Regions from separate parts of the Vreelandella sp. DA03-1M genome, predicted to be linked through region 3. Evidence: predicted binding sites of a transcription regulator. Region 3 holds the regulator's gene; each other region holds the start of a gene.
What was found. The regulator FNR, encoded in region 3, switches genes on or off when oxygen is low (the NO sensors DNR and NnrR bind a similar motif). The targets are predictions, from matches to a motif close to TTGATNTANATCAA.
Positions count from the first base shown of each region.

Region 1: ACXUPB_RS09850 (Hsp20/alpha crystallin family protein) is a predicted target of FNR. The motif match lies at 5,989-6,002, and genes of this name have one in related genera.
Region 2: dsrO (sulfate reduction electron transfer complex DsrMKJOP subunit DsrO) is a predicted target of FNR. The motif match lies at 3,401-3,414, and genes of this name have one in related genera.

Region 1 covers NZ_CM146798.1:2,122,542-2,133,242, forward strand. The annotation lists gene ACXUPB_RS09825 (IS1380 family transposase) at 1-179, opposite strand, end outside; gene ACXUPB_RS09830 (TolC family protein) at 882-1,727, opposite strand; gene ACXUPB_RS09835 (TorF family putative porin) at 2,012-2,740, opposite strand; gene ACXUPB_RS09840 (transposase) at 3,181-4,374, opposite strand; gene ACXUPB_RS09845 (PHA/PHB synthase family protein) at 4,404-5,732, opposite strand; gene ACXUPB_RS09850 (Hsp20/alpha crystallin family protein) at 6,167-6,670, shown strand; gene ACXUPB_RS09855 (BON domain-containing protein) at 6,729-7,382, shown strand; partial or broken gene ACXUPB_RS09860 (winged helix-turn-helix domain-containing protein) at 7,676-7,828, shown strand; gene ACXUPB_RS09865 (DUF3750 domain-containing protein) at 8,098-8,862, shown strand; gene mntR (manganese-binding transcriptional regulator MntR) at 8,933-9,412, opposite strand; partial or broken gene ACXUPB_RS09875 (metal ABC transporter ATP-binding protein) at 9,657-10,292, shown strand; partial or broken gene ACXUPB_RS09880 (metal ABC transporter permease) at 10,359-10,701, shown strand, end outside.
Region 2 covers NZ_CM146798.1:2,408,511-2,419,211, reverse strand. The annotation lists gene ACXUPB_RS11275 (molybdopterin dinucleotide binding domain-containing protein) at 1-1,333, opposite strand, end outside; gene nrfD (NrfD/PsrC family molybdoenzyme membrane anchor subunit) at 1,326-2,555, opposite strand; gene dsrO (sulfate reduction electron transfer complex DsrMKJOP subunit DsrO) at 2,539-3,315, opposite strand; gene ACXUPB_RS11260 (YgaP family membrane protein) at 3,608-3,796, opposite strand; gene ACXUPB_RS11255 (DsrE family protein) at 3,870-4,313, opposite strand; gene ACXUPB_RS11250 (rhodanese-like domain-containing protein) at 4,384-4,974, opposite strand; gene ACXUPB_RS11245 (Lrp/AsnC family transcriptional regulator) at 5,427-5,912, opposite strand; gene ACXUPB_RS11240 (LysE family translocator) at 6,055-6,402, shown strand; gene ACXUPB_RS11235 (IS30 family transposase) at 6,370-7,362, opposite strand; gene ACXUPB_RS11230 (LysE family translocator) at 7,438-7,770, shown strand; gene ACXUPB_RS11225 (dihydrolipoyl dehydrogenase) at 7,876-9,342, opposite strand; gene ACXUPB_RS11220 (SulP family inorganic anion transporter) at 9,318-10,701, opposite strand, start outside.
Region 3 covers NZ_CM146798.1:3,545,602-3,556,302, forward strand. The annotation lists gene ccoP (cytochrome-c oxidase, cbb3-type subunit III) at 1-105, shown strand, start outside; gene ccoG (cytochrome c oxidase accessory protein CcoG) at 255-1,694, shown strand; gene ACXUPB_RS16590 (FixH family protein) at 1,701-2,234, shown strand; gene ACXUPB_RS16595 (heavy metal translocating P-type ATPase) at 2,231-4,690, shown strand; gene ccoS (cbb3-type cytochrome oxidase assembly protein CcoS) at 4,687-4,932, shown strand; gene ACXUPB_RS16605 (sulfite exporter TauE/SafE family protein) at 4,929-5,624, shown strand; gene hemN (oxygen-independent coproporphyrinogen III oxidase) at 5,713-7,152, shown strand; gene fnr (fumarate/nitrate reduction transcriptional regulator Fnr) at 7,256-7,999, shown strand; gene ttcA (tRNA 2-thiocytidine(32) synthetase TtcA) at 7,992-8,903, opposite strand; gene ACXUPB_RS16625 (3'-5' exonuclease family protein) at 9,005-9,658, opposite strand; gene ACXUPB_RS16630 (DUF294 nucleotidyltransferase-like domain-containing protein) at 9,664-10,701, opposite strand, start outside.

The DNA.
Region 1 (10,701 bases), 1.4 Mb from region 3:
CCCAGACACAGCAGGCCCAGGTAGCTCTTGATCACGTCACTGGTGCGCATGCCCAGCGTGGTGGGGAAGCGGCTGTCGATGCTGTCGACGCCAGCGATCTCGAAGCATTGCCCGATGATGGACAGCCCGGCGTGGCTGGTGAGGGTGCGGCGACTGGCGCGGAACTTTATGTTGGGCATGGCACTGTCTGGGTGAATGGCGATAATGGCTATATTGCCATGCAGGTCAGTGGGTTAGAAGTGCTTCCGGGGGCCGGTCTCACGGATTCAGGGAAAGGTCAACGGTGCCTTGATGCTCCTGGGAATGACCTAAACTTCCGTCAGCGTACTTAACCCAGCCCTCCCATCCAAGGACTCTCGTAGTCTTTCCTCTAAGAATACGAAGCAATTCCATTGCATCGGCATACCCGACGACTATTTCATCCTCTACCGCTGATCTGTTTATTATTTCTTCGTAGCTATACATGACGGGGACACATTAACGCTTAAGCACAGCGGCGCGAGTTTACGAGCGTCCGGCGCCCGGTAGGGCGCGAACTGGTGCGTATGGTTACGTGTTTAATCACGACTCCGCCTCCCGTGCTTAATGTAATAATGAGGTATCGCTACTGCGCCTAAAAGCACCATGTACGATATCCACCAACCTCGGTTTTGTAGCTTCCGAAGACCGCTATCACGAATGCAAACTGCCAGTGTGATGACGGACATTAATAGCACTACTACCCATAAAGCATCTACTATTCCCTTTGGGACTACCCTTTCTCCCGAACCCCAATAATAGGGCACGTTCATATTGAAAGCGACAATATATGCTACCGCCAAAACGATCGTAACAATCAGTATCGTCTTCTCAAGCTTACTCATAGATACACGTAACAGTGATTATACGCCCTTCAACATAACACTATTTTCATCCGCTGCAATTCTGGCGGCCGCCGCTTTCAGGTCCGCTCTCTGACTCTGTGCCATCTCGACAAGCTGGCTGGTCGGAGGCAGGTCTTCGAGCGTCACATCAAGCTCGCCGGTCACCCCAACGGCATCGGAGGGGGACACCCCGAGCACTTCGGTAAGGTCAATTTTTGATTGCTCGAGCTTTTGTTCCGCCGAGGCTTTTTGATTCCGGGCCCTGGCAAGCCCAATGACTGCGGTATTGAGATCAATCCGGGTTTGTTTACCCTGTTTTACGGACATTTCAACCAGGTCTTTGGTGCGTTGCATAAGTTCAACGGCACGGGTTGCGGTTTCCAACTCTTTCTGAGCCAGCAGTATCCGGAAATAGGCGGCCCGCACCCGCGCCTTGGTGGCTACCTTCAGGTATTCAAGCTCCTGTTGCCGGGACGTGAGATTACTCCGGGCACGCGACTGCCCAAGGTCGCCGCGATTACCCATCCAGATCTCCTGAGTAACCCTCACCCCATATTCCAGGGACTCGTCGGCCTGATCCGGGGCCTGACGGGCCCCCAACTCAAACTCTGGATTGCTCGGCGCCCAGCGGCTGGCATGATCAAGCTGTCCCTGCTGTATCGAGACCGCGGCCCGCCTCAAAGCCAATACCGGGCTATTCTCGAAAGCCATCACCATGGCCTGGTTCAGGGAAACAGCCTGGCTGGCTTTGGCCTGCTGATATTCTTTCAGCGACACACTCTCTTTTGCCTGGGCCGACACCATAGGAGAGACGGCCAAGGCTCCCGGAACTATCATCGCGCACAACAACAATCGTTTGTTCATTCAGTATCATCCTGGCTGTTTGACTGAGGTCAGTGAGTCAGCATTTTTGCGTGGGAATCTGGAACGACCTTACAGACAAACCTTTAATACAGTTTGAAATTCAGGCACCGGATAAGAAATGAGCTTTGGCGGCAGGGGGGGCAGAGGTAAGGGCGAGGATGTCGAGTCACCGGGCGTCAAGGCAGGCGCACGATGGTGGGTTCTTGCATGATAAATAAAAACCGGCCCGTCATTTGGGCCGGCTTTTTATTCTGGATCTGAATTGCTTGTGATCACTTGGCCGATCAGAAACTCCTGCTCCAACCCAGCCAGAACTTCGGATCATCCGAGTTGACAGAGCCAAGCGCGTCGGTTGACTCAATGTCCGCGTACTCCACGTTAACACTGAAAGAACCGAAGTTTCCCGCATCCTTTGTAACGTTGGCGGCGACGTGTGAATAACTTGCCTCGCCGACAGAAGCCTTGCCGTCATCAGCGAAGTCGTAATAGCCAAGCGTCACACCGGCACTGTAGCTGTCCTCCAGAGGCACCCCAACAGAGGCGTAGTAATAGGCATCCCCCTGCACGAACACCCCATCACCACTGGTGTCGCTGTTGATCGTGTAGGCCAGGCCGATGGCCGCAATGCCATAACTGATCTCGCCGTACAGTTCGCCGAAGTCGATGGAGTCCGGCGCGTCAGGATACGCATAATAAATGTACCCAACGTCATAACCCAGTTCTTCCACAGAGCCGGAGAATCCGGCATAAAGATCAAGCTCATAGCTGGTGCCGTCACCAAAATCGACATTGGAACCCCAACCACCGGCGTAGAAGCCCGACGCATGCTCATAATCCAACCCTCCCTGGACAGCCGCAGCCCCGTCTGTCTGGGTGACGCCCCGGAACAGATAGTTGCTGCTGGCGCTCACATTTGAGCTGACGTCAGCGCTAACAATGGCGGGCGCAGCCTGAAGTGCTGCAAGCAAAGTGATACTGATAAATCCGGATTTGGTGAAAAACTGCTTCTTCATAATGGATACCTTCGGTTGGGTTTCATTGCTCCAAATATGATTTAGCAAAAGTCTTGCCACATCTTATTTATTCTTGTTTATCATTATTATAGAGACAAATCGGCACATTCTGAGCTTGCCCCCGAAAAACGACCCAACACCTAGCGCCCCAGAACCTGTCACCGGCCCGGACCAGCGCCCTGTTTTGATGCATTCTCTGTAACCATTCTCCTGAATCCGTGAAGCCGGCGCCGACACTTTCCCTATCACCGCCAGCGAGCACTTTTTGATCATTCGCCCCGTGCAAGTTGGCTTTCGCAAGCCCGTTATTGCCAAAACCCACCGTGCTGATCGGTGCTGACGGCCCGTTTTGTCATGCCTTTCCACCCGCCAGGCACGACATATCTGGCGATCGCGTGTCGCTTGGAACTGCTTGTGGATAGAGTGTCGCCGATTGACGGTCAGCATGGCGTTCCTCGTGGATAACGCAGTCGGCTCCGCAGCGTCTTGAGCACCGTCATGCGCCCGATATCCTGCCCGAAGTCGAGGATGATCTGCCGTGCCTTGTGAATCACGAGAGCCGCACGGTGCACCAGCTCTTGTAGCACGGTGCGCAGCCGGCGCCGCTTGGCCGGGTGGCGAACCGGGCTCAGCTCGCCGGTCATGCCCAGCTGTCCCATCAGGCGCAGGATGTTGTAGGCCAACTGGGCGAGATGCAGGATCAGATCGTTGGTGGCGAACTTGCCGGACGGCAAGCGCTCCAGGTCGAGATCGGTCTTGATCTCGCTGTGAAACTGCTCATGGGTGGCATGCGCCTGGTAGCGCTTGATCACCGCCTCCGGCGCCTCGTCCAGGCTGGTCCACCAGCCTTCCAACTCATAGTCCGGTTCGAGCAGCAACTGGCCATCGCGATCGGCGGTGCGCTCGACCAGGCGCATCACGCGTTGGACGACGTATTCGGTCTTGTTGTCGTCGTGGATCGAGACGGTCTGCGGCCACAGCGCCTGGCTGTCGAAGCCGCTGTCCTCGCGTAACAGGATCGGTTGCTTGGTCAAGCATTGGGCGCGAGGCAGTACCCGCTCCAGGAAGGCGTTGCTCTCCTTCATGGTGTGCTGCTTGCCAGGCCGCAGTTCCAGACCCAGGCACCACCCTTCGTTGCCCAGATAGGCGGCGATCGGGGTGTAGCCATCGACCTTCTGGTAGGTCCGCGAGACGCCTTCCTTCTTCGAGTTGCTGTTGTCCATGACGAAGGTGTCGATGTCCAGGCAGACGTGCGTCGTCTCGGCGGTGATCGGTGCTTCGATCAGTGACAGCAGGGTCGTGGACCAGGTGGCGGTGCGCGCCTGCAGGTCGTTGGCGGCAAGTTTCTCCAGCCGCTGTCGCAGCGTGGCGGTACTCGGCACCTTCTGCAGGGTCAGCAGTTGTTGGAAGGGCTTGTCGCGGCGGAAGTTCTCGACAGCGTCATAGTCGCTCATGCCCAGACACAGCAGGCCCAGGTAGCTCTTGATCACGTCACTGGTGCGCATGCCCAGCGTGGTGGGGAAGCGGCTGTCGATGCTGTCGACGCCAGCGATCTCGAAGCATTGCCCGATGATGGACAGCCCGGCGTGGCTGGTGAGGGTGCGGCAACTGGCGCGGAACTTTATGTTGGGCATGGCACTGTCTGGGTGAATGGCGATAATGGCTATATTGCCATGCAGGTCAGTGGGTTAGAAGTGCTTCCTGGGGCCGGTCTCACGGATTCAGGAGAATGCATACGGTAGGGCATGCGCGTTGCATCGGTGTTCCAGGCGAGAAGGTCGTTAATGGGTTGCCTTGTGCCTAACAAATACTCGTTCACGACCCGGGACCAGATTAAATCGTTAGAGCGCAGTACCTGGAATACCCCTGACATTTGTTTCGTATCGAGAATGCCCTGAGCCCACATTAAGTCTTCAAGGAAAGCGAGCTGCTTTTCATCAATAAAAAGCATTAGTTCACCAGCTTCTCGGAAGTCCGTTTGTGCGGCGAAGAGTGTCATTGAGGCCAAGCGGTTGGCTCCATTTCTGGCCATCGCAGAAGCGGTAATGGCCAACAGGGTGCCGCCCAGGCAGTAGCCAACCGCATGTATCTTCTGACTAGGAAATAGGGTTTCGATGACATCGAGACTCGCCAGAATGCCTTGTTGGCGGTAGTCATCCATCCCAATATCGCGATCTTCGTCCGTTGGGTTGCGCCAGGAAATTATAAAAACCGTATGGCCATGATCAACTAAGTACTTAACAAGCGAGTTATGGGGGGACAAATCTAGGATGTAATACTTCATGATCCATGCAGGCACAATGAGTATAGGCATCGCATGTACTTCTTCTGTAGTAGGGGTGTACTGGATTAGCTCGATCAGATGGTTGCGAAAGATAACCTTGCCCGGTGTAATTGCTACATTTTTTCCAACGACATACATTTCAGCACTCGCTGACCTTTTGCCGAGATAGTGGTTTTGGATATCTTCACAGTAGTGCTGCAGGCCTTGCATTAAGTTGGCTCCAGCGCTCTCAACGGTTTTTTGGAGCACAGCGGGATTAGTCAGTAAAAAATTGGAGGGGGAGAACACATCAAGCCACTGGCGGGCACCGAATTCTACTGCCTGCTCGTGATGCGGGGATAAGCCGCGTAGTCCGGTAGTGGCGTTATGCCACCACTGCTGTTGAAGAAGAAAGCCTTGATAAAGCAGATTATAGGGGAAGTAACGCCAGGCAGGGTCACGAAAACGACGATCCTGGGGCAGGGGGGCAATACAAGGTGTGGCATTGGGGTCGAAGGCCGAATGGCTAACCCAAGACAACAAGCGTAGCTGTTTCTTCATTGCTTTTTTTACTAGATGAGCCTGAGTTCCAGGAGAAAGCTGGAGGCTTGATAGCCAGTCCAAGTAAGTTAGCATGGCCGATGTAGGAGAAATGCCAAGTGTTAGCCCTGCCAGTGATGCTCGTACCAGCCTGTCCAATTGTTGGTATTGTGTCTCATCATAAATCATTGTTATTAACCCTAGAAGCTGAGCGTTAGTTTATCTAGCAATAACATTTACTTACCTTTACTGATTCACTTCACCTGAGTGCCAGGTGTCGCTGATGCCACTGTGCTTTAAGCTGCCCGCATATATAACAAAAGCAATAATGAAAAAACATTGTGATATGAAATTCTATTGATAGGTTTAATATGGGTTGAAATTAACTACTACACAATAATTTTACTACCATTTTATAGGTGAGCTGGGGTGAAGCTGGTATTAATTGCTCTGGATCAAGTTTTTGCATATTAGTGCTTTTTATTACATGTACCACCTTTTAAATAAAAGTATTTGCGCTATAAATATACCATGGCTTGTAATGTAGCCATTGAAAAAAAATGAAGGATAAAGATGCAGTTTATCCCTTTTATTAAGTAAAAGAACTACATAGGAGTAGTGTCATGGAAAAAGCAATCAGCAAGCCTGTAATGTCGGAAAAAGATACGAGTTCACTTCCAAGTAAGCGCTCTTTAAGCCCGCTGGAAGAGTTTGATCGTATGATAGAAGGTTTCTTCGAGCGCAGCTGGATGAAGCCCTTTTTCAAGGAAGACTTAATAAAAGAACGGCTAGGTTTTTTCGGTCAACATAACCCTAAAGTTGACATCATTGATCGAGACACAGAAATCGAAGTGCGCGCTGAGATGCCAGGGATTGACCGGAAAGAAATAGACCTTGAAATAACCGAACATGCCGTGATGCTAAAAGGTCAGCGTTCCGAAAAAACCGAGGAAAAACAGGATGAGTATTACCATTCAGAAATTTGGCAAGGTTCCTTTTCTCGGACGATTGCCCTGCCAGTAGAAGTGGATGCTAAACATGCTGAAGCCAAATTTAAGGATGGCATATTGACAATCACTATGCCAAAAGCCAAACAAGCTTCACGGCGTAAGCTTGAAATCAAGTAGATAGAGTGAGTATTTCTAATTGATAACAAGATTGTCTTGCAAAACTACAGGAGTACAAATGATGCCAAAGTCAGACAGTCAAATTCAGAAAGATGTGCTTGCCGAACTTGAGTATGAACCCACTGTTCGTGCTTCGAATATTGGGGTAGAGGTTAACGACGGCATTGTGACATTGGCAGGCCATGTGGATAGTTATGCAGAGAAGTGGCATGCAGAAATGGCAGCACAGCGAGTTAGCGGTGTTAAAGGCGTTGCCGTTGAAATGGACGTAAATCTGCCTGGAAATAACAATCGCACTGATGCAGATATTGCTCGTGCGGTTAAAAATACACTGGAGTGGAATGTATACATTCCACATGACCCATTAAAGATAATGGTTGAAGACGGTTGGGTGACGCTAACCGGCGAAGTCCCTTGGGAGTATCAACGGCGTTTGGCTGCTAGTTCCATACGCTACTTGACAGGGGTTACGGGTGTGAGTAACCAGATCGTTCTCAAACCTAAGCCTACCGCTGCTGCTGTTAAGGCCGATATTGAGGCCTCACTTAAACGTAGGGCTATTCAGGATGCCAATGCGATCAAAGTCGAGGTGCACGATCACGACGTCATACTAAGTGGAAAGGCACACAGCATCGCGGAAAAAGACTTAATACACCATTCTGCATGGAGTTCGCCCGGCGTATGGAAGGTAATAGATGATATAAGGGTTTGAAGGTGACAGGTAATAAAATTTCAAAACGTAGAATGGTCATCGAATCTCTAGAAGGGTTCGATGACTCTATCTTTTTGCCTGCTTTTTTTGTTGGAGTGATCCTCTCTCCGGAACTCAGTATCAAAGAACCTAACCATCAAATTTGGCTATAACGCACGCCCTTTACAAGCCTACCTGGAACGGAAAAGTATAACTACACCCGGCAACTGATGTTGGCGGAAGGCCGTATTGCGCTAACCCCTGTGGAGTTCGGTGTAATGCGCTACCTGGTTGAACATTAGGGCAAGGCAGTTTGCCGCCGTGAGCTTTTGCAGCATGTCTGGGGCACCCGTTATCAGGACGGCAGCAATGTGGTTGACGCCGTTGTTCGTATCTTGTGCCGCAAGCTTGGTAACCAGTCTGCGCGGGTCGAGACGCTCACAGGCGTGGGCTATCGTCTGCGTTGAGAGGCCATATAAGCTTTAAATTTATCCTTATTAATCAAGTTAAAGAAACGATGATTTTCTTAACCTTTTTATTTAATTAATATTTATGGTTATTTTTTAACCTATGTTACATTTTTATTACTGACTAAAAAGGTAACGTATATCATAGTAATTGAACGGCTATTACATTTAGCTTCCGTTATTAGCGTTTTCCTCAAATCGACAATATACGCTTGCGTCCAGCTAGCTATCGCGGTACTAACAGTTATCTCTTAGCTTCGGGTAACACGATGAAAACGCTGCTGCGATGGCTGCTCACTCTCGTAGCGCTTTTAGCGCTGCTGCTAGTGGGGCCTGTATGGATATTGGCAAGTAATCAAGTGGTAACAGAAGGACATTGGTCATCGTTGGATCGCTCCTCCGCTGGGATCGCCCCAGACCCAGCAGCGATCTCCGAAGCCGTGGTGCAGGTCTATTCTGCCCGCGCCTATAATTGGCGCGGGGCGTTTGGCGAACATATCTGGATTGCAACGAAAGCAGAGAATGCTGATAGCTACCGGCTGCACCAAGTGTTGAGCTGGCGTCGCCCTACGGTAGTCTCTTCTATTGATACCCCCGATCGTGCCTGGTTTGGTAACCCGCCCACGCTGCTGGCCGATTACCGCGGTGATGCGGCTGCACAATTAATACCCAAGATAGAATCAGCTGCTGCTGACTACCCTCAAGCCGACCTTTATCGCGTATGGCCCGGGCCTAACAGCAACAGTTTTATCGCTTGGGTGATTCGTGAAGTACCAGACTTTGAGGTGACGCTGCCCGTTACCGCTATCGGCAAAGATTATATTTTCAACGGTATTTTGGCACCTGCGCCAAGTGGCACGGGGTACCAGCTCTCATTAGGCGGGGTGGCCGGTATTATGCTGGCGCTAGAAGAGGGCATCGAAATTAATGTTCTCGGCTTGAGTTTTGGTATTGATGTGATGCGTCCTGCCTTGAAGCTGCCAGGTATAGGGCGCCTTGGAATGCCCGCACAAGTAGCGAGCGGTGAGCTTTAATTTTCTGCAACCTGCGCTTATCCCATCACAGGGGCCTTGAAGTTTAACCCGATAGCTTCTTGATGAGCATTTAGCTTTTCTGCTGCTGTTCGGTAAATCGCTGCATTATATCCAGTGTTTCATCGCTCACGTGGTGCTCCATGCCTTCAGCATCAATACGAGCAGTGGCATCTTTGACCCCAAGCGCGCGTAAAAAATGCAATACGATATCGTGCCGAGCGCGTGAGGTTTCTGCCATTTTCTGGCCTGCCTCGGTCAGAAACAGAGAGCGGTAGGGCTTGCTAGTCACCAGCTCAAGCTCATTTAGACGCCTGATCATTTTCGATACGGTTGCCTGACTCACCGCCATGCGGTTGGCAATGTCCGCCGCACGCGCTTCGCCACGATGCGTCAGTAAATCCCCAATCAGCTCAACGTAGTCTTCAATCAGCTCGGTTTCATGGGCATTACGCACCGTTGCATACTGCTGAGCATGCTGCTCCACGGGCGGAAGGGCATCACCATGAATGCTTGGGGCGGTTAATGAAGCGTTCGGTTTAGAATCAGTCATTGGCAAATTATATCGGAAGCAGCGGTAATAATCATTGGATCGTACTTGGGATAGTAGCCTATTTTTACGCAACATTGTTAGCCAAGGCTAAACTGTTTGCAAAGTGTTTTTCCTCTTGAGTTACAGTCTACTTATCAGTAATACAAAAGAGATGAATATAGCTTTGAGCCTACCGCTATGGTTAAACACAGCAATGGTTAGAGCGCTTAGAAGCGATACCTGAGGAGCGACGGGTACTGTTAAGTGTGGCAATGTTCAGGCATTTGGTGAGCCGATTTCGACGCAGCGTAAAGCGGGGCATATTGCTTATATGGCTCAGCGTGAAGCGATTGAATGGGATTTTCCTGTCTCGGTGTGGGAAACCGTTATGGGTGGCCGCTATGGGCATATGCGTAATGACCCCTTGTGGCGCCGTCTGCTGCCTTCACGTTGGTATGATTCCCGCCATGGTGAGGCGGTAAAGAGCGCGCTAGATGCGGTGGATATGCTGGCGTTGGCGAAACGCCCGATTGGCAAGCTATCCGGTGGGCAGAAAAAGCGTGTTTTACTTGCCCGTACGCTTGCTCAGCAGGCGGATATTTTACTGCTTGATCAGCCACTGGCGGGTGTAGACCCACCTAGTGAGCGGTTGATTTTAGACGTGCTGGCCGGTGAGCGAGAGGCCGGACGAACGGTAATCATGGTCACTCACGATATGCCGGGGGCACGGCGCTACGTCGACCATGTGGTGTTGATCGACCGCTTTATTCGTGGGATCGGCTCGCCTGATGAGATGCTCAGCGATGCCAAGTTAGCTGAGCTTGCGGTGAGTTCTACCGAGCAGTCGGAGAATGATGTGCAGGTCGATAAAGCATCTCCCTTAACGGCAGCGCAGGGGTAACTAACGTGGCAGAACTAATGGCAACACTTGGCCTGTTTGGCGATGCGATCTCCCATGCGGTGCTGCCTGTTTGGCAATGTGCTGGGTGTTCAGCAATCGGCACTATTGCTGACCTTGGTGGCCAGCGTGATTGCCCTGCTGGTGGTGTGGCTCGCTTATTGGCAGTTGCTGCTCTACGCGTTTGACCCCCAGCAGGCTTAGGCGCTGGGTTTTAATACCAGTGTGATTCACTACGGTTTGATCTTGCTGCTGACGCTTACCATCGTGGCGAATTTAGAAACGGTGGGCATTATTTTAGTGGTCGCAATGCTGATTACTCGAGGCGCCACGGTGCACTTGCTCACGGACCGCTTTAAAACAATGATGTTGATTTCAGTGGGCGTGGGCATGGGCGTTAGCTCAGCGGTCA
Region 2 (10,701 bases), 1.1 Mb from region 3:
CCTCTTCGCTTAGCGCGAGTTCGCCATTGGCCACTACCACCGGCGAGTCAGCATCGCTACCCGCTTCCGCTAGGCCCAGGTCGCTGGCGCGAAGAAAATAACCTCTGCGCGGGTGTTCATAAGTGTCAATTACCAAATGAGTGGCGTTGGAGTGGGTGGTTTCGCCCGCTGCATCGGCGGCGGCTTTGCCGGGCAGGGCTAGGAAGTTGCTAGCATAGCCCTGGTTGTCAAGTAGCCACTGAATGATTGCCATGGCAAAAGCGCTGTCTGTCCCAGGACGAATAGGCACCCAGCGGTTGTTGTCGGCTGCGTGGGAGGTGGCGGCATTGAGCGCTGGGTCGACCACTACGTACTCCAACGTACCGGCTGCACGGGCTTGGGCAATCAAACGGCCTTGGCGCTTAAACGGGTTGCCCGCTTGGCTGGGCGCACAGCCGATATACATGATAAAACGTGCGTTTTGGATATCCGGCTTAACGTGGGCGTTGGTGACGATATTGTTCATCACCGCGCCAGATCCCATACGGAAAGCCAACCCGCAGTAAGCGCCATGGTGACCATAATTGCGGGTAGCAAAGGCATTGAGGGTAAAGCGCTTGAGTAGATCTGAGCGCCCGTAGTCAGTGGCTTCCATCACCATTAATTGGTTGGCCTTGGGGCCATATTCAGGGTTATCAGGGTCGATCAGGGTGTCGTGATCGCGAATATCGCGCAGTCCATCAACGTGGCCTTCGTTAAACAGGTCGCCGCCTTCGCAGATTTCTTCAATGAGTTGCTCAAAGGAGATTTTCTGCCATTGACGGCTACCACGTTTGCCTACTCGTTTTAAACAGTGGTCGACACGGAAAGGGTTGGTAATTTGGCTCATCATGGCGTTGCCACGGGCGCAGGCGGTGGAGCGGTTTGTCTGGCCCTGTTCGCCATAGGCGCTAACACTGCGCAGTGCATCCGCCACCGGTGTACGCATGGGTAAATGGTCGTCGGTGGACAGCGGGTGGTAGGGATTGCCTGATACCCGCAGTACTTCGCCAAGGGCGTCATCGACCCTAACTCTCACGCCGCACCGTGTGGTACAGCCGTAGCAAATAGTGAAGGCGACTCGCTGGCCGGGGGTTAAGGTGAGTTCGCCAGTGTCTAAATCGACTCGATATTCTGGGGTCAGCGAGTTGCCATGAATATGGTGCCTGGGTTTTTCACCCGCGCTACCGGTAATGCCCTTAGCCATTTTTGCCAAAGGGTCGGCATAGCCCACGGCAAAAGTGGCTGCACCACCGGCGACGGCAGCGCCTTTTAGAAAACGGCGGCGTGACGGGTCTTGAGCAGACTTAGACATGACTAGACGCTCCTTTTTTCGCGGTGAGAGAATGAGTAGAAGCATCTTGGGTAGCGTGAGTGGGCGTTGCTATAAGGCCGCCCTGTTGGGCCTGCCGCCAGGGAATAAACAGTTCAATCAGTAGAATAGCGGCGAGCCAGAGGCCGAAGGTGCCAACAATGCCTAAAATACCGGAAGAGCCCGCGGGAATGCCGTAGTGATGAAAGCCTGCGCTGTTGCGGGCCACATGCTGAACATCCATCAGCACCACCCAGCGGAACATCCAGCCCATGTGTATGGCTACGAGGCCTAACAACCATGCCCAGGCAAACAGTGCTGGCTGGTTAGAGGTTAGGACACCGCGCGCGTGCTTCTGGCGCAGGGTAGGGCGAGTCAGTAAAAACAACACGGCGGCAAAGAGCGCTAAGCCGGTAATCCCTCCCCATAGGGCGGTATTGCGCCACGAGTCGCTATGACGCACGGATTCCAATGCGGCGGCAACAGAGCCTACGTGGGCATTCACGCCATCCAAAAACCAGCTAATTGCAACCAAGCCTGCTAGTGCACAGGTCACTAGCAGCACATACAGCATCTGTCGTATAGCGGTTTGCGAACAAAGCCCACTAACCCGGTTCAGCACTAATACCAGCCCGGAGGCGGCGATAAACCCCGTGGTCGCCAGCATAGGCGGTAGCCATACGGTGTTCCAAAGCGGGCGGGCTTTTACGATTGCAAGCTCCGCACCGGTGTAAAGCATAATGCCGCTGGAAAGCCCCAGCGCAGCCAGACCTACCACGGCGACCAGTGCTCGTGGCGTTATGCCACTGCCCAGTGAAAGCCAGGTAGCTAGCATGCCGCTGAGTCCTGGTGCGCTGCGCTGCGCCTGCAGCGCGGGCCGCCATGCCAGCCAAGCAAGGCCAAGCACGCTAACCAAATAAAGCGGCAGAACAACGCTGCCAATCGACATCCACGAGTGGCTATTGGCGTAAGCGTAGAAGTGCCAGAACCGCAGCGGCTGGTGCAAATCCGCGAGTAGCGCAACGGGCGCTACCAGCGTAGTGCTAACGCAAGCGATTAGCGCCAGACGCGCGGTAGGCAGCCAGGCTTTTTTGCCGAATACCAGTGCTGGGGCGGCTAGCCACAGGCTGGCGTAGGAAACCGCAATCATGAAAAAGTACTGCACCGCCCACGGGTACCAGGCGATGTCATAGCGCGGTGCCAGTAGCTCAATGGTGGAATTCATAGCCCATCTCCTGACCGTGGGGGTCGAGTACTTCCAGCGCAACGGGTTCTGCCGTAGGACGCGTGGTGAAGCGCTCATCCATGCCTAGGTAGAACACCTGAGGAAGGGTGTGTTTTTCGGGTTGTAGCACCATCAATGCATCGCGATGTTCGTAAATCATGCGGCTGATTTGGCTTTGAGGATCGCGCATGTCCCCAATCACGCGGGCACCACCTACGCAGCTCTCAACGCAAGCGGGCAATAGACCGACTTCTAGACGATGGGCGCAGAAGGTGCACTTGTCGGCGGTTTGCGTGCGTTGGTTAATAAAGCGAGCATCGTAGGGGCAGGCGTTAACGCAATAGGCACATCCCACGCAGCGGTCACTATCGACCACCACAATGCCATCCTGCTGCTGGTAAGTGGCTTCTACGGGGCAAGCCGGGATGCAGGGCGGGTTTTCACAGTGGTTACACAGCCGGGGCAGCATAAAGGTGGCTAGCTCGCCGCTTTCCTGGTGCTGTACTTCATATTGGGAAACCGTGGTGCGGAATTGGCCCAGTGGTGCAGCGTTTTCGATATGACACGACACCGTACAGGCTTGGCACCCGATGCACTGGCGTAAATCGACAAGCATGCCGTAGCGTTTAGTGGGATCGCCTTCACGGCGGGCAGGTTGCTGATTGATGCCAGCTTGGGCAAGGCTTGAAAACGGTATCAGCGCAGCGCCGGCGCTTAAACGTGCCATTTGACCCAAGAGCGAACGGCGTATTGCGTCCATAGCGCCTCCTTGGCGAATTAAACGGCATTCGCATGGGCGAATGGTCGGAATACGCTTAGGTTACGCCTTTTGTTAAAGGTAAAAATTGATACGTGTCAATGGGTTAGGGTATACCCCCTTAATGCTCCCTTAATGTTAAATGGCTAAGTGTTTGTTCTGTATGCGTAGTTTCATTTAGCATTAAACAATTGAATGGCGACGCGGGTGATTTTTAGCGCACATATATAAAAAAGCGCTTGCGTTAATAAACATGGCAAGCGCAATTTCTATGGTCTTGTTTGCTTAATAGGCACTATTTAGTTTTGCAGGTATTGAAGCCTATTAATTTATAAGCTGGGCAGAAGTTAAATAGCCCGGTGGCTAGCGGCAATACGCCGATCCAGCCCCACACCCCGATAGTGCCTGTTAGGGCCAGTACGATCAGTGCAATCCCAACCAGGATGCGTAAGATTTTATCGATACCACCGACATTGCGACTCATAATTGACTCCTTAATTTAAGTTTGGGTGCTCAAAAACTGTAAACAGGAATGGACGGATCGCGCATCATTTCCGCTATGGGCCAGGTGCCGCCACACCCACGCCTTCAAGAAGGTCGTCTTCTTCGTTTTCGCTGTTGGGCAGGTAAATGGCACACACATCCACGGTGGCGCCATTATCTAAAAGCATATTAAGCATGCCTTCCGGCTTGACTTGGCCTGCCGGGTTGCTCGGTGGCGTGTTGATAGCTTCCGCACTTGTGTATCCCCCGACGGCCAAATCACCAGCAGCATCACAAAGCAGTATATGCAGGTGAGTGCCTTGCTGCTGCATGGCGTTGGATAGAATCATGGCCATGCCTTGGGTCTGCAGTGAGTCGCTAGTAAGGATAACTAAGGCCTGATCTTCAGTTCCGTTTCTGCCATGGCTGTCAGACATTGAGAGACTTGAGAAACCGATAGCAGCAGTAGCAACTGCCAGTGTCAAGATCGTATTGCTGAGCTTATGTGTAATAGTCATGTAGTCACCTCGTTGGTTTTGATCAATATCTTGGCCCTGCTGCTCAAGCAGTGACCCATATATCGGACTGTTAATGGGCAGGGCGCCATGCCACATCGGGGTTGATGTCATAGCTCCACGGAAGACCCGAATTGCGCCAGCCATCCTGCGCTCTTACGCCCTGGGAATTACCCTCCTTGAGCTTTTCACCCTCGAAACCGTCGGTCATGGAATAGACTTCGTTGTATCCCATCTCGGCGATCACATCGGCAGCGGGGGCACTGCGGGTGGCACCGGAGCGACACATGACAATGATCGGATCTTCTTTGTTTACGCCCAGCGCTTCTATTTTGGCTCTTACTTGCTCTTCGAAGTTAGCGTTTTTGACTACTGGCCAAGTCTTCGCGTCTTCATCGAAATTATCGCGCTCGGCTATCACCCAGGGCACATGGATATCGGTGGGCTCGGCGAAGCCAGTAAACTTGATCTCAATGGGGTCGCGTACGTCGATAAGTACAGCACGATCGTTATCTTGCATGAGGTCATGAGCCTCAATGGCCGTGACATAGAGACCTAACGTTGTTTCCCGGTAGGCCTCTACTTCGTCTGCAATAGAGGGTGTGGCTCCTAAGGCCATCGTGATTCCGATGACGGTAGCCATTGGCATTAAAGAACTTTTCATAACTATTTCCTCTAACGTAATAACTTAATTATTATTGTTTGAGAATAGACCTCTTCTCGCTTAAAAACACGAGGCATATGGCCGCAGCTTGATCCATATCAAGCCCATATGATTTTTCGAGGTCGTGAAATGACGTAACGATGAGGGAGTCTTTTTTCTCAACGACAACGACAAGCATTGCCCCATTGTCTAGGCCCCAGAGGAAACAGTTAGCCTTGGTGGATTCAGAAGGAGAAGAAGACTTAAAACAAAGATGGAAGATGACAACTCGGATATCTTAAGGCGTTACTGGCGCACAGTACCCAAATCAAGCGCCGCTGTAGGCTGGCTTTATGCGGCTACTGGTGGCGGGGAAGAGCCAGGCTTTGGCTAATCACCTTTTTATATGGGTACTCGTAGGTTTAGCGTTAAATTGCATCAAACGAGCGCGCCACTATCAACAAGTTTCACAACTAGGGCTTATTGTTGTTAGCTAATGGTAAGGTGCCGTACTCTTTCACCGGCTGGATAGCAAAGTTACTGCGAATATCACTCACCCCGGGTAGGCGAAGCAGTGTCCCCGTTAGAAACGCCTCATAAGCCGCCAAGCTAGGCACCACTACCTGCAGTAAAAAATCAGACTCCCCAGAGACTAAGTGCGCAGTAACGACTTCTGGCAGTTTGACTACTGCCTCACGGAAGGCATTAGCCTGCTCTTCATGGTGACGTTCAACCTTGATACCCACAAACACCGTTAGCTCAAGTCCGACACCTCGCCGATCAAGCTCAGCATGGTAACCACGAATAATACCGCTAGCTTCCAAGCGTCGCACTCGGCGTAAACAGGGAGATGGCGACAAGTTTACTTTCTCCGCGAGTTCCACATTCGTTAAACGGGCATCACCTTGGAGCAATGCAAGAATGCGGCGGTCGATAGCGTCTAACTGACCAATTGGCATGAGTAAGCATTTTCCTATTAACAATTGACACAAAATACCAATAAATATCATTTTTAAAGTCAAAATGGCAAGAAAACGCTCACCCCTTTAAAGGTACCATAGCGCTTGCGAAGACACTATTTGTGGTCTTAAGGAAGCAGCGATGGAAATTGGTCTTTTTATTAGTGCATTAGCCATTGTTTACCTAATTCCTGGTCCCGATATGTTACTTGTGTTGCATACCAGTAGCTCTCAGGGGCGTGGTCATGGGCTAGCCACAGCGCTAGGGCTAGGCATCGCCCGAGGGCTGCATGTGGCATTAGCAGGGTTGGGTCTAGCGGCGCTATTTACCGCCGCCCCGTGGCTATTTGATGTGGTTCGTTACTTGGGCGCAGCTTACCTGGTTTGGGTAGGTGTGCAACTTATCCGTAGTCGGCATAGCGCTGATAGTAATCATCACCAAGCATCACTCCTGAATTCAACTAATAAGTGCAGCACCTGCGGTTTCTAGTGCTCCTGAGTATTCACCTAAGAACACCTGGGCTGGGGTTCGGTATCCCAGCCGCTTCCTTGGTCTATCGTTTAGCTTATTGACGACACTTCGTAGCTCGGCATTGGTCACTTTGCGGAAGTCAGTACCTTTAGGAAAATACTGCCTAATCAGACCATTGGTGTTTTCATTAGTACCACGCTGGCATGAGCGGTACGGGTCGCAGAAATAGGTCTTAGCCGAGACGGCCTTGGCCACTTTCCGGTGCTCAGCGAATTCCGACCCATTATCCAAAGTGATGGTGTGCACTGCCCCTCGGCGTGGTGCCAATAACCGCGTCATCGCCTGAGCCGTTCTAGTGGCGGTGATTGTTGGCAGCCGCGCTGCCAAGAGGTAGCCACTGCGTCTTTCGACCAGGGTCACCAGTCCAGATTCTTTGTGGCCCTTAAGCACCGTATCACCTTCCCAATGTCCGATATAGCGCCGTTCTTCAACCTTGGCAGGGCGCTGCTCAATGCCTACTCGGTGCGGGATTTTGCCTAACCCCGCCCGCTTAGCCAATTGGCGCTGATAGCGCCGATGGCGTGGCAGTCGGAGCCGTTTCCATAATATTCCCCCGTGCTTCTTGTCGTCCCAGATTAACGCATAGATCCACTGATGGCTTACGCAGACCCCGTTGGCATTGGCCATGAAGCCACTGATTTGCTGAGGGCTCCATTCGTCCATCAATTGGTCAGTGACCCAGCGAATCAGGCTGGGCAGCCGTTTCGTCACTTTCCAGGCGGTGCGTCGGCGCTGATCACTTGCCGATTGAGCCTGTTCAGGCGCATAACCACTGGTCAGAGCGTTGCGCTTTATCTCGCGACTAATGGTACTGCTGTGGACGCCAATGGCCTTAGCTATCTTTCGCTGGCTAATGCCGGTCTCAAGATAGGCAAAAATTTGGTATCGTTGGATCTGGGTCAGTTGTCGGTATCCCATGCTCTGCTTCACTTTGGTAGGTAAGGCAGAGAGGGTACCGGCGCTGGCCCACCTGCCTCTACCTTGTAGTCCAAAGTGCTGCGCTTATTCTATGAATCCAGGCTCAAAGGCAGCTATTATCTAGCTTGGCGTCGAGGGCTTCTAACTAATTTGCTGAACCCGAAATCGCTGCTTTTTTGTTCGGTGTTACTGCCCCAATTTATACATACCCAGCAAGGCGCCGTCGCACTTCAGTTCACTTTACTGGGAGCGGTGCTAGTGGGGGTGGGGCTGCTATATGATGTGCTATATGCTTGCCTGGGAGCGCAGATGCAACGCTGGTTTGCCAGCCAGCACAAACGGCAAATATTTCAGCGATGGGTGTTTGGAACGCTGCTTATTGGCTTTGCGCTGCGGTTAGCCGCTTAAAATTGCTATCCTAGTGTAATAAAGCCCCGCAAGCAGACGCAGGACTTGGCCGCCTAGATGAATGAGGCTGATTAGGGAGGGAGGTTAGTTATTTTAGTCATTTCCTTAATCGCCTGGGCCACACTCCATACAGTGCTCAGTAATGGCAGGCCCTTGTTGAAGATTTGCCTGTAAATCGCGCAACCCTGACCTTAAACCCTCTTCAAGTACCGGATGGTAAAAGGGCATAGCGAGCATCTGGCTGACGGTTAGCTTTTGCTCCAGTGCCCAGGCAAGCAAATGGGCTATGTGCTCAACCTGGGGTCCGAATAGCTCCGCGCCTAAAAACTGTCCGCTGCCGTGCTCCGCATATAGCTCGAAATAACCTTTATTTTCCCCCATGACCAGTGCACGGCCTTGATCAGCAAAGGAAACTCCGCCTTCAGCGATGCAGCCACAGCCGCCATAACGAGTGTCTAACGTAGCGCGACTCTCACCCACAATTGCCATCTGGGGTTCGGTAAATACAATCGCCAGGGGGACGTTACGCTGACCCACTTGCACATCATCCAAATGAGCGGCATTTCGACCTGCGATTTTGCCTTCTGTGATGGCTTCGTGCAGTAGCGGTACCGACTGATTTGCATCACCTGCGATAAAAATATGGCTGGGTGTGTTTTGTGTACTTAGGCATTGCAAAGTAAAGCGATTAAATTCAGGTACGCCGTGTTTATTCAGCTTGAGTCCGGCCTGCTCGATGGCTAGCTGATCCACGTTGGGCCGACGCCCTGTTGCGGCAAGGACATACTCGAATGTTTCGGTGAGTTTTTGCCCCCGGTCACGTTCGAAAAACGTAATGGCAACGGCGTTATCGGTCTGTTCAATCTTGTCGAGATTGGCATCAGCATCCAGATACAGCTCGCGATTGAATGTCTCGTCCGCCAGTTGCCGGAGTTTTTCAGATTGAAAAGGCCCAATCGCACCCCCCACGCCAAACGTGCGAGTTTTCACACCTAATCGGCTAAGCGCTTGACCAAGCTCCATGCCAATAACGCCAGGGCCGATCACAGCGACTGATGCAGGCAACGTTTCCCAGTTGAACACGTCATCATTAATGATTAACCGATTGCCAGCGCCTTCCAGCAGTTTTGGCCATGTGGGCCGCGAACCCGTGGCAATGATGATGGCCTCAGCGGTGAGCCGGGTATGCTCATCTATGACCAATGTATGTGGATCAATAAAACGCGCGTGGCCACGCAGCAGGTTGGATTCAGGAATCGTTTTCATCGATTTCATTACATTACTGACGAAGCGATCGCGCTCATGTTTGACTCTTGCCATCACAGCTTCGCCATTGATCACTACCTGATTGACAGTGATACCAAACATCTCCACTTTGCGCGCGTTGTGTGCTGCATTGGCAGCGGCGATGAGTAGCTTAGAGGGCATGCAACCCACGCGGGCGCAGGTCGTGCCATAGGTGCCCGCTTCTATCAGTACTACCTCATCGGTATGCTTGCGTGCGGCGTGCCACGCGCTAAGGCCGGCGCTACCTGCACCAATAATGGCTATCTTGGCGTGTCGCTGTTGCATGACGTTGTCTCCTCTCGTTGTGTTGGCAAGAGTGGTGAGTTGGCTTCGGCGGGATGGGCCAGTGCCTGCCAAGCATCAAAAGTCGTAAAAAACACCTGTCCGGTTAGCTCGCGGCAGAAGTCAGTGTGTTGTAACCGATCCATCACTGGCCCTTTTACTTCCGCTAGGTGCAGCTTGGCGCCTGAATCGTTTAGTCGCGCGTTGATCGCCTCTAAGCTTTCGAGCGCAGACGCATCAATCGCGTTAACTGCTTGGCAAGTCAGCACAATATGCTTAAGCGAGGGTGAGCGGGCGGCCAAGGCCATGACGGTGTCTTCCAAATAACGGGCATTGGCGAAGTATAGGCTTTCATCGATGCGCAGCATCGCAACGTTCTCATCGGTTTCGACCTGATGGCGCTTGACGTTACGAAAGTGCTCGGTGCCCGGCACGCGGCCAATCACCGCGCTGTGGGGCTGGCTGGTACGGTATAGATGCAGCCCAAGCGAGAGCACTACGCCGCTTATAATGCCTAGCTCCACGCTGTGCAGCAGAGTGAGCAGTAGGGTGGCCACCATGGCCAAGCCATCGCTACGGGAGTATTGCCAAGTACGTTTCACCGCCGGTAGGTCAATTAGCGTGCCGACCGCCACAATAATGGTAGCTGCCAGGGTCGCTGTGGGTAAGAATGCCAGTAGGTCGGTTAGCAGTAGTGTGGAAAGCATAATGCCCAGCGCCGTGAATGCTCCGGCCAGCGGTGTTGCCGCGCCTGCTTCAAAGTTGACTACCGAGCGGGAAAACCCGCCAGACACCGGCGAACCGCCGCTGATACCAGCGCCCAGATTAGCCATGCCTAGTGCAATTAACTCTTGATTAGGATCTATACGCTGGCGGCGCTTGGCAGCCAGTGTTTGCGCCACCGATACCGATTCCACAAAGCCCACCAGGCTAATCAGCAGTGCTGCGGGTAATAAGCTAAGCCACAGCGATTGTTCCAGGTTGGGCAGTGCAAGGGCAGGTAGACCGCTGGGTACCGCACCAACTAGTGCTACCCCACGCTGCTCTAGGTTTAGCCCCCAGGCCAGCAATGTGGTGGCAATCACCGCTGAGATCGGAGCGGCTTTCACGATGAGCCCGGCAATGCTGGCAGAAACACCGATAGCCGTCAGCCACGTATTTAACCGCTTGCGGCACACCAGCAGAAAGCTCCACACTCCTAGTCCGATCAGCAGTGTCGTTATATTGACCTGCTGCCATTGGCTCAGTAGCGCCCCCATAAGGTCAATGATGTTATGGCCAGAGGCTTCTACGCCGAGGATATGTCGAAGCTGGCTAATCGCAATGAGTATGCCCGAAGCCGTTATAAATCCCGAAATTACC
Region 3 (10,701 bases):
CGCAATGGCCGTAACGGTCATATGCCAGCGCAAGCGGCTTATATTGGTGAAGAGCGTGTTCACCTGGTCGCCGCCTACGTGTATAGCCTGCGCTTAGCGGACTGATTAACTGCTCAGCCATACTCGCCAAGAAAGGGTGCGGCCTCAAACCGCACCCTTTCTTTATGCACAACCCGATACAATATTGACCATGCACTCGCCTTCATGAGACTGGGGGTGCTACCTCTCCTGCCTTCTGAGCCGGGAATACCGCCATGGAAAAGATACCAACCCAAGACGTCACGCCGAATCCGGTGGGGCATCACACGCCTCCACAACAACCGGTTACTCAGGAAATGTACGCCAAACGGCGTCACATTTATGTGCGAGAAATTAAAGGTATTTTCCAGAAACTACGCCGCAGTACTAACTGGGCGTTAATGCTGATGTTTTTCCTATTGCCCTGGATCAATGTTGGCAACCGGCCCCTCATTCTGTTCGATCTGCCTAATCGCGAATTCCATATCTTTACCGCCACGTTCTATCCGCAGGAGTTCATACTGCTATCGTGGCTGTTGATCATTTGTGCTTTTGGGCTGTTTTTTATTACCGTTTTTGCGGGCCGGGTGTGGTGTGGTTATACCTGCCCGCAAAGCGTTTGGACCTTTCTGTTTATCTGGCTTGAACACCGCATCGAAGGCTCGCGCAATCGGCGTATCAAGCTCGACAATCAACCGATGACGGCGGATAAGGCTTGGCGAAAAACTGCTAAGCACACTGCTTGGCTATTGATAGCGCTCGCTACCGGCATCACCTTTGTGGGTTACTTCACGCCAATTCGTGATTTAGTGACAGAGCTCCCCACCCTTGAAGCCCATGGCTGGTCCTACTTCTGGGTGGGCTTTTTCCTGGTATTCACTTACCTGAACGCGGGTTGGCTGCGTGAACAGGTGTGCATTTATATGTGCCCCTATGCCCGTTTTCAATCGGTGATGTTTGACCGTGACACACTGATTGTCTCCTACGATGAGTCCCGTGGTGAACCCCGTGGCCATCGCCCTAAAAGCCTGAGCCATCTAGAGGCCCGTGAAGCAGGATACGGCGACTGTATCAATTGCGATCTTTGCGTTCAGGTATGCCCTACCGGTATCGATATCCGTGACGGACTGCAGTATGAGTGCATCACCTGCGCCGCCTGCATCGACGCCTGCGACAGCGTAATGGACAAAATGGGCTACCCGCGGGGGCTGATACGCTACACTACCGAAAACGCGCTTGAGGGCAAAAAGAGCCATATCATGCGCCCTCGCCTGCTAGGCTACTTTGCCGCATTGGTGCTAATGATAGGCACTTTTGCCTGGGCGATTAATGACCGCATGCCACTTAACTTTGACGCTGAGCGCGAGCGCACCCAACTTTACCAAACGACCCGCGACGGCCTGATTAGTAATGTGTTTACCCTGACCATTCGTAACCTTGATGACCAGGATCACACTTACCAGCTGAGCGTTTCCGGGCTGCCCAGTTTAGCCTTAGATAGCAATATGATTGACGTGCCTGCGGGTGAGTCGCGCTTAGAAGTCGTTACAGTGACCGCTAGCCCTGACGAACTACAGCAACCCAGTCACGACATTGTATTCACACTGCAGGCTCAGCAAGACGAACGTATTCGCCTTGAGCGGGATGCCCGCTTCCTGGGCGATATTAGGAGATAAACGACGATGTCATCCCTACCCTCTAGCGAGAAGGTGATCCCCTGGTACAAGCAGTTTTGGCCATGGTTTCTAATCGGCATTCTGCTCTCATCCATTATGTTCAGCATAACCTTTGCCGTTATGTCAGTTAAAAGTTTTGATGGCATGGTAGTGCAAGAGGATTACTACGAGCATGGCAAAGCCATTAATATGGTACTTGCCAAGCAGGAGCAGGCGCGCACTCTGAACTTAAGCGCCGAGCTACGTCTTGATCCGATGACCAGCGACATCGTGGTTGATTTAAGCGGCGATGCGCGTCCCGACAAGCTCTATCTGGACCTCATCTTCCCTACCGAGGATGACCGTGATCAATCGTTCATACTGGAGCATGTCCGTGACGGCCGCTATATCACCCAGGGCCCTGACAACCTGCGCTACCGCTGGTACCTACAGATTCAGCCCGCACTAGAAGATGCCGACTGGCGTCTGACGGGTGAAGCGACGTTCCCTAATGAAAATAGCGTCGCGCTATTGCCAGGAGGGCGTCCAGAAAGCGAATGAGCAACGCCGTGCCTGCCTCTGACTGCTACCACTGCGGTAACCCGGTGCCCGCTGCGGCACCCTGGACGATTACCCTGGATGACCACACCCACCCGCTCTGCTGCCCCGGCTGCGAAGCGGTGGCTCATGCCATTGTCGATGGCGGGCTAGAGAGCTACTACCGCTACCGAACCGAACTTCCCGAACGCCCCGATGAACGCCAAGCCGCCAAAGCGGACACGTGGTCGGTATTTGATGATCCCGGCCTGCAAGCGCAGTTTGTTCACCCTGATGGTGATGAGGGCAATGTCAAAGCTACCCTCGCCATCGAAGGCATTACCTGTGCCGCCTGTGCCTGGCTGATCGAACACCGTTTAAATGCCTTAACCGGCGTTGCCTCCAGCGCGGTGAATTTAACTCACCACCGTCTGCGGGTGAGCTGGGATCCCCAGCAGTTAAAACTCTCACAACTGCTGGCCGAACTTGCCGCCATTGGCTACGACGCCCAGCCCTACGAGCCAGACCAGGCTCAGACGCGCATGCAGCACGAAGAGCGTATGAACGTGCGTCGGCTAATCATCGCCGCTGTCGGCATGATGCAGGTGATGATGTTCTCTATCCCAATCTATGTCTCCGGCCCCGGTGAAATCAGCGACGACTTCTACGCGCTGTTTCACTGGCTCTCCTTTGCCCTAGCCACGCCGGTGGTGTTTTTTTCCGCCCAGCCGTTTTTCCGCAACGCCCTGCGCGACCTGCGCACTGGCGTACTGGGTATGGACGTACCGGTCTCGTTAGCCATTGGTGGCGCTTATCTTGCCAGCAGCTATGCCGTGCTATTCAACGTCGGCGAGGTCTATTTTGACTCGGTAGCCATGTTCACCTTCTTTTTACTGTTTGGCCGCTACGTGGAAGGCCGTGCCAGACGCCGCAGCGGGCATAGCGGCAATGCACTGAGCGGCGTACTGCCGATTTCAGCCACGCGGTTAGAAAGCGATGGCAGCGAACGTATTCTGCCCGCCAGCGAACTTTCCTCCGGTGATCGCGTATTGATCAAGCCCGGCCATGGCGTGCCCGCCGATGGCATCATCGAGGAGGGCGAATCGAGCCTGGATGAATCCATGCTGACCGGCGAATACCTGCCGGTCACCCGCCGGGTGGGCGACCGCATTATCGGCGGTAGCCAGAACATGGAAAATCCGCTGGTAATCCGTGTTACCCACGCCGGCCGCGATGCCCGTGTGGCGGGCATTGTCGATCTCACCGACCGCGCCTTTGCCAGCCGTCCGCGGCTGGCCCAGATGGCAGCACGCATGGCCCACCTATTTGTGCTCCGCCTGTTAGTGGTAACCGCCTGCGTCACCATCGCCTGGTGGTTTATCGACCCCTCGCGGATGCTCTGGGTACTGCTTTCGGTGCTGGTCGTGACCTGCCCTTGTGCGCTGGCGCTGGCCACCCCCGCGGCCCTGACCGCAGGCCATGGTCAACTGCGCAAGCGCGGCGTGTTGATCACCCGTGCCGATGCCATGGAGACGCTCTCCAACGTAACCCGAGTAATCTTTGACAAAACCGGCACGCTAACCCGCGGCGAAATGCACCTGACCCAAACCCAGCCGTTTGGCGAATTGACCGCCGAGCACGCCCAGGCAATTGCCGCTGCGCTTGAAGCCCAGTCAGAACATCCTATCGCCCGCGCCTTTCGTCCGTTTCGGGATGCAACGCTTCAGGCAAAAGATATTCATAGCCATACCGGTCAAGGACTAGAGGGCACGCTAAACGGCGCGCGCTGGAAGCTGGGCAAACCAGAATTTGCCGCTGGAGAAGCCATTTCGGCACCCGCCAGGGGCCAATGGCTGCTGCTGAGCGAAAACGGCGAACCCCGTGCCTGGTTTGGTCTGCATGATGGTATTCGTGATGACGCTGCTGCCACGATCAAAGCCCTTCAGGGCCAGGGGCTAACCGTGGAGCTGCTCTCCGGTGATACCGTCGATGCCGTTGAGAGCCTGGCTAACCAGCTCAACATTACTACTTGGCATGCGGGTACCAGCCCCGAAGGCAAACTGGCCAGGATGAAAGAGCTTCAAGCCGCTGGCGAAACCGTGGTAATGATTGGTGACGGCATCAACGACGTACCGGTGCTAGCCGGTGCTGATGTGGCAATTGCCATGAATGGCGCGACGGATCTCGCCCGTACCCGCGCCGACGCGGTGCTGCTCAGCCCACGCCTGATGCGGATTTTTGAGGCTATCGAGATTTCCCGCGCGACCCGGCGTATCATGCGCCAGAACATGATCTGGTCAGTATGTTACAACTTTTCGGCGCTGCCGCTGGCGGCAATGGGGCTGGTGCCGCCCTGGCTGGCGGCTATTGGTATGTCGCTCAGCTCGCTAGTGGTGGTGGGTAACGCGCTGCGGCTGTCACGCTGGCGTACGACGCCGCCCGCTTCTTCGCCAAGCGCTTCAACACCGGTAACCGCATGACGATTCTGTATCTACTCATTCCGCTTTCACTGATTCTGCTGGGCCTCGCCGTCTGGGCATTTTTCTGGGCGGTGAAAAATGATCAGTTCGACGACTTGGAAGGCCCGGCGCACCGCATTTTGTTTGATGAAGATGAGAATGACCTCAACCCCGAACAGCGACGCCAGCGGCAGCAGACCAAGCACCGCCCTGCTGCCCCCTCCGACACACACTCACCCGACGACCAAGAGCCCCGGCCATGAATCCAACCGGCCTTGACCTGCCGCCACTGCTGGCGGCGTTCGTGTTTGGTTTGATGGGCGGCGCCCATTGCATTGGCATGTGTGGTGGCATTATGAGCGCGCTCACTTTTGCAGTGCCCCCCAGCATGCGTCATCCGGCGCGTATGGGTGGCTTGCTGCTCAGCTATAACGCAGGTCGCATCATTAGCTACATGAGCGCAGGCGCGCTGGTAGCCCTACTAGGCACGCTATTTTCCCTCTCTGCCACGGCGCGAATGCTGCTACAAGTGTTTGCGGCGCTGATGCTGATCCTGATGGCGCTGTATATCGCCAATTGGTGGAAAGGGCTGCTTAAAGTTGAAGCGATAGGCCGCCGCCTATGGCGCTTTATCGAGCCGGTAGGGCGACGTTTAATGCCCGTAGTTCATTTACCCCAAGCCTTTGCGCTGGGGGCGATATGGGGTTGGCTGCCCTGTGGGCTGGTCTACTCCATGCTGGCCTGGAGCTTAGCGATTGCCGACCCGCTCCAGGGCGCACTATTGATGGGCGCCTTTGGACTGGGCACGCTGCCTGCGCTGCTGGCCACCGGGCTTGCCGCGCGCCAGTTAAGCCACCTGATTCGTCACCCGGCAACGCGCAGCGTGGCCGCGCTGACGATCATTGCTTTTGCGCTGTGGCAGCTGTGGACACTCACAGCACACAATCTTCATTAACATGACATGGCTCAATATTTATATCGGCGCCGCGCGTTAGGCTGGCATCAAAGCTTTAACGCCACTTTTAACGCCGGAGCGTCACTTCATGCCCGTTCATGCCCTCGCGGCTTCTTCTACGATGACTTCAACCATGGCCGGGGCAGCACCGGAGCAGAAAAAATGGGATGAAGCCTTACTGCGCCGTTACGACACCAGCGGCCCGCGCTATACGTCCTACCCCACGGCGTTGTCGTTTCACGACCAATTTACCCCGAGCGATTTGACTCAGGCGTTAGAGCGCAGCAATGCCAGCCAACGTCCTCTTTCGCTGTATGTGCATATCCCCTTCTGCCGCAAAATTTGCTTTTACTGCGCGTGTAATAAAATCGCCACCAAGAACACCGCCCTGGCCGAGCCGTACCTATCCCGGCTTGACCGTGAAATGGTGCTGACCGCTCGCCACCTGGATACCACACGACCGGTGAAGCAGTTGCACTGGGGTGGCGGAACACCGACGTTTCTTAACTTGAACCAGATGGGCGACTTGATTGATCGCCTGGACGCGCGCTTTGGTCTCTCGTCCGCGTCTGATCGCGATTACGCGATTGAAATCGACCCACGCGAAGCGGACGTATTTACGCTGCGCCACCTGCAGTCGCTCGGTTTCAATCGCATCAGTTTAGGCGTGCAGGACTTAAGCCCGCTGGTGCAGAAAGCCATTAACCGTATTCAGCCACGGGTACTCACCGAGACGCTGATGGATGAAGCACACCGGCTGGGCTTTCGTTCGCTCAATCTCGATTTAATATACGGCTTGCCCTTTCAGACTGAAAAAAGCTTTGCAGACACCCTGCGCCAAGTGATCGAGTTAAATCCCGCACGGCTTTCTGTGTTTAACTACGCCCACATGCCCGAGCGCTTTGCCCCCCAGCGGCGGATTAACATCGATGACCTGCCGGGCAGCGAAGAGAAGCTGGCGATTCTGCGCACCACGATTGAGATGCTCACCGCGGCCGGTTATGTGCACATCGGCATGGATCACTTTGCTCGTCCTGATGACAGCTTGGCGATCGCCCAGCGCGAAGGCTCGCTCCAGCGCAACTTTCAAGGCTACTCCAGTCACGCCCAGTGCGACTTAATCGGGCTTGGCGTGTCGGCGATTTCTCGCGTCGATGACGTCTATGCACAGAACCCTAGCGATCTGGCCCGCTATGAAGCAGCGCTGGATCAAGGCCAATTGGCAACCGTACGTGGGCTGCGCTTAAGTGACGATGACCTGATCCGCCGGGACGTTATTGAGCGACTAATGTGTGATATGCGCATTGATCTGGCCGCCATCGGTCAACGCTGGAACATTGATGCCCCGCGTTACTTTGCGCAAGCGCTTGAGCACTTACAGGGCGCCGAGCGAGATGGCCTGCTGACGCGCAGCGGCGACCAGCTTAGCGCGACGCCCATGGGACGGCTGCTGATTCGTCACTTAGCCATGGCGTTTGATGCTCACCTGCCGCAGCAATCAGGCAAGCACTACTCAAAGATTGTGTAAACAAGCTATCGCTAACGAAATGAAGCTTCCATACTAAGAGAAGCCTACCTCAGCACGGCGTAATGATTACCTGCCACTCACGACGCTACTCAAGGAGTTATGCATGTTGGAACCCATGAGCCGCCGACGCTCGCTACTCCATGAAGCTCGCTGCCAAACCTGCAGCTTGAGCTCACTATGCTTGCCACTTGCCCTTGAGATAGACGATATGGGCCAGTTCGATGCCATTATTCGTCGTCGCGCACCGCTGAAAAAAGGCGAGCCACTATTTCGCCAAGGCGATACTTTTACCAGCGTTTATGCGGTACGTTCGGGCAGTTTGAAACAAGTCACATCAGAGGGAAACGGCAGCGAACAACTGACCAATTTCTACCTCCCCAGCGAACTAGTGGGGTTGGACGGGATCGATGAAGAGCACTACCCAGGGAGTGTAATTGCCTTGGAAACGACCACCGTTTGCGAGATTCCCTTTGATCGCTTGGACTCACTCTCTGAGGAGTTGCCCGAACTGCGTGGCCAGCTGTATCGCAGCATGAGCAAAGAGTTGCGCGACGACCGGCGCATGATGCGCCTGCTGTCACGTAAAACCGCCGACCAGCGGCTGGCGAGCTTTTTAATCACGCTTTCAGATCGTTTTCGTCGCCGTGGCTACTCGCCCTACAGTTTCCGCCTTTCCATGCCCAGGGCCGATATCGGCAACTATTTGGGTTTAGCGGTGGAAACCGTCAGCCGGATTTTAAGCCGCTTCCAGCAGCAGAGCGTAGTGGCGGTATCCGGGCGAGAGGTCAATATTCTTGATATGCAGCGCTTAATCACCCTCGCCGAAGAGGAGCAAAACGCTAGCTGACGTTAAATGCCTGGATACGCCCGGCCAGTAGTTCTGCCTGTTTGGCTTCTAGCCCTTCAAAATCAAAGAGATTGCGATCCGCTAGCTGGGAAGGCGCAATATTGGTAACGGCTTTAAACATGCTTTCCAGGCGACCGGGGAATTTTTTGTCCCACTCGGCGAGCATCTCTTTGACGACCTGACGCTGCATATTGGGCTGCGAACCGCATAGATTGCAGGGAATAATCGGGAATTCCATCAGCCGTGAAAACTCGGCAATATCTGCCTCTTTACAGTAAGCCAACGGCCGAATGACGATATTTTTACCATCATCAGAAAGTAGCTTAGGCGGCATCGCTTTTAAGTTGCCGCCAAAGAACATATTGAGAAACAGGGTTTCAAGGATGTCTTCACGGTGGTGGCCCAGGGCAATTTTATTGGCGCCAATCTCTTCGGCAAAGCCATACAGCGAACCGCGGCGCAGGCGTGAACAGAGCGCGCAAGTCGTTTTACCTTCTGGCGTTTTTTCTTTCACCACCGAATAAGTATCACGCTCGACAATGTGATATTCCACGCCCTGCTTATCCAGATACGCAGGCAGCACATGCTCGGGAAAACCGGGCTGTTTTTGATCCAGATTGACCGCTACCAGTGAGAAATTGACCGGCGCGTTGCGCTGCAAGTTGCGCAAAATCTCCAGCATTGTATAGCTGTCTTTGCCGCCGGAAAGGCAGACCATCACACGGTCGCCTTCATTGATCATCTGGTAATCAATAATCGCATTGCCCACTTCTCGGCGCAGGCGCTTTTGCAGCTTGTTAAATTCACGTTTCTGCTTAGCATCAGCCAGCTCTGACTGGCCATGATCAACATCAGTGAGGTCGGCTCCAAGGGAAGCAGGGTCAAAATGATCAAGAGGTTGCATGGTATAAGCACTGCCGAGGGTGGAAGGCATTCAAGAAAAAGTGGCTACTATTCTAACAACACTCACCGCCCTGACCCAACTACTCGTATACAGACCTATTACTAAGCAGCCTCTGCCATAATGCGCTGCAGGCGCATATAGAGCAGCGCGCTGGAAGTGGCCTCACCTAACACACCCTGCATTCCCATCGCGGGTACTTGCCAGCACGCCAGCGCTTGGGCAAAGCTACTGGGTGCCTCTATCTCCGGATGCAAGCGCCGCAGCTGGCGCTGATGCAGCTTTTCTACGTCGACCTGGGCATTGGGCAGTGCGAAATCCAACCGCTTTCTCAGCAACGCATTTAACGCCCCAATCCGCTGGTCTAACTGCCAGCCGACAATAGGGCGATTGCCAATAAACTCTACTAACGCATTTAAATTGTCGCGGTTTGGCGCTGCCACCTCCCCTGCCTGACACAGCAGGTGATGGCGACGCAGCGATGCATGGTCAGCCTGCCCCGGTGCGCCTAACGTCAGCACAAAAGCACGGCTGGTACGCACCTGCTGTTGGCTAAGCACCACGGCGGCCAAACTGATCACAGGTGACGTCGGCATAGGCGTTGATGTGCAGGCAAGCGCTACCAGTTCTTCGCCCATATAGGGCTGAAAAAGCCAGGCATAGGGAGAATCAGCACAACGTCGCCGGTCGCTTTCGCGACGCAGCAAGGTACGTAAGGAACCGCTAAAGAGTGCCACGTGTCGATCTAACAGCCGCATTCCGCTCACGAATACTCCAGATGATAACGATGGGAAAGCCGCTGCTTAAAGTCTTTCACAATATGCAGTGCTTCACGCAATAGGTCGCGTTCTAGCGAAGAGAGGCTTTGCACCACGACACGATTAGTGCGGTTCGCCTCTTGCGATGTGCTACTTGCCTCTAGGGCAGTGAGCTGCTGTTTGAGACGCAACTCGGAAAACAGCGCCAGTGCTTCGCCCAGATCGTCGGCGAACCGGCGATCCAAGCGGCCATCGGCGGCCAGCGCGTCTAAACGATCCAGTGTTGAGGTCGCTTTGATTCGTCGCTCCAGCGCCATGGTGCGCACGCCGTGAACAATGGGGAAAATGCCGCCTTTCTTGATATCGATACCGTGCTGAGGCTTTTTCAGCGAGCCAAACAGCGTCAGCGGTGTGGAAAAGCGTAGCGCCGTGCGAGCAAAGTACGAAAGCAGCAGCTCGTCACGAGAACAGCATTCAAATAGCTCTTCTCGTACGCTCTCAAGCAGACTGGGGTTACCGGCCACGGCATGAGCATCAAGCATAATCGCCAGTTTCATCAGGCTGTCGCCATCCCGCTCGCTGGCCCATTTGGCAATATTGCTCTTCCACTGCGACACTGTGGCCACCCACTCAGGGTTTGAAACCATAATATTGCCGGGGCACGGCGGGTAGCCAAGCTGGATTAAGGTATCAGTGAGCGTTTGCATGTGGCTCATAAGATCTGGCCACTGCGCATCGTCGGCTAAAATCAAGCCATTATCTTGATCGGTTTTTAGTATTTGTTCGCCGCGCCCTTCGCTACCCATCACCATCATGCAGCTCTGTTCGCGGTACTTCTCAGCAATAGTGAATTCCCACGCCTTGCTCATGATACGGCCATTCAGCGCGGCGAGTAGATCCATCGCAAAGCGTAGCTTTACGCCTTGAGCCATCAGCGCCTTCACCAGCTCCGGTGTGCGCTGGCTAGCCGCCGACAGTGCTTCCAAACTGCCCGCCTGTTCGACTTGTAGACTCACCACGTAGCTGCGACTGGAGAAATAGCT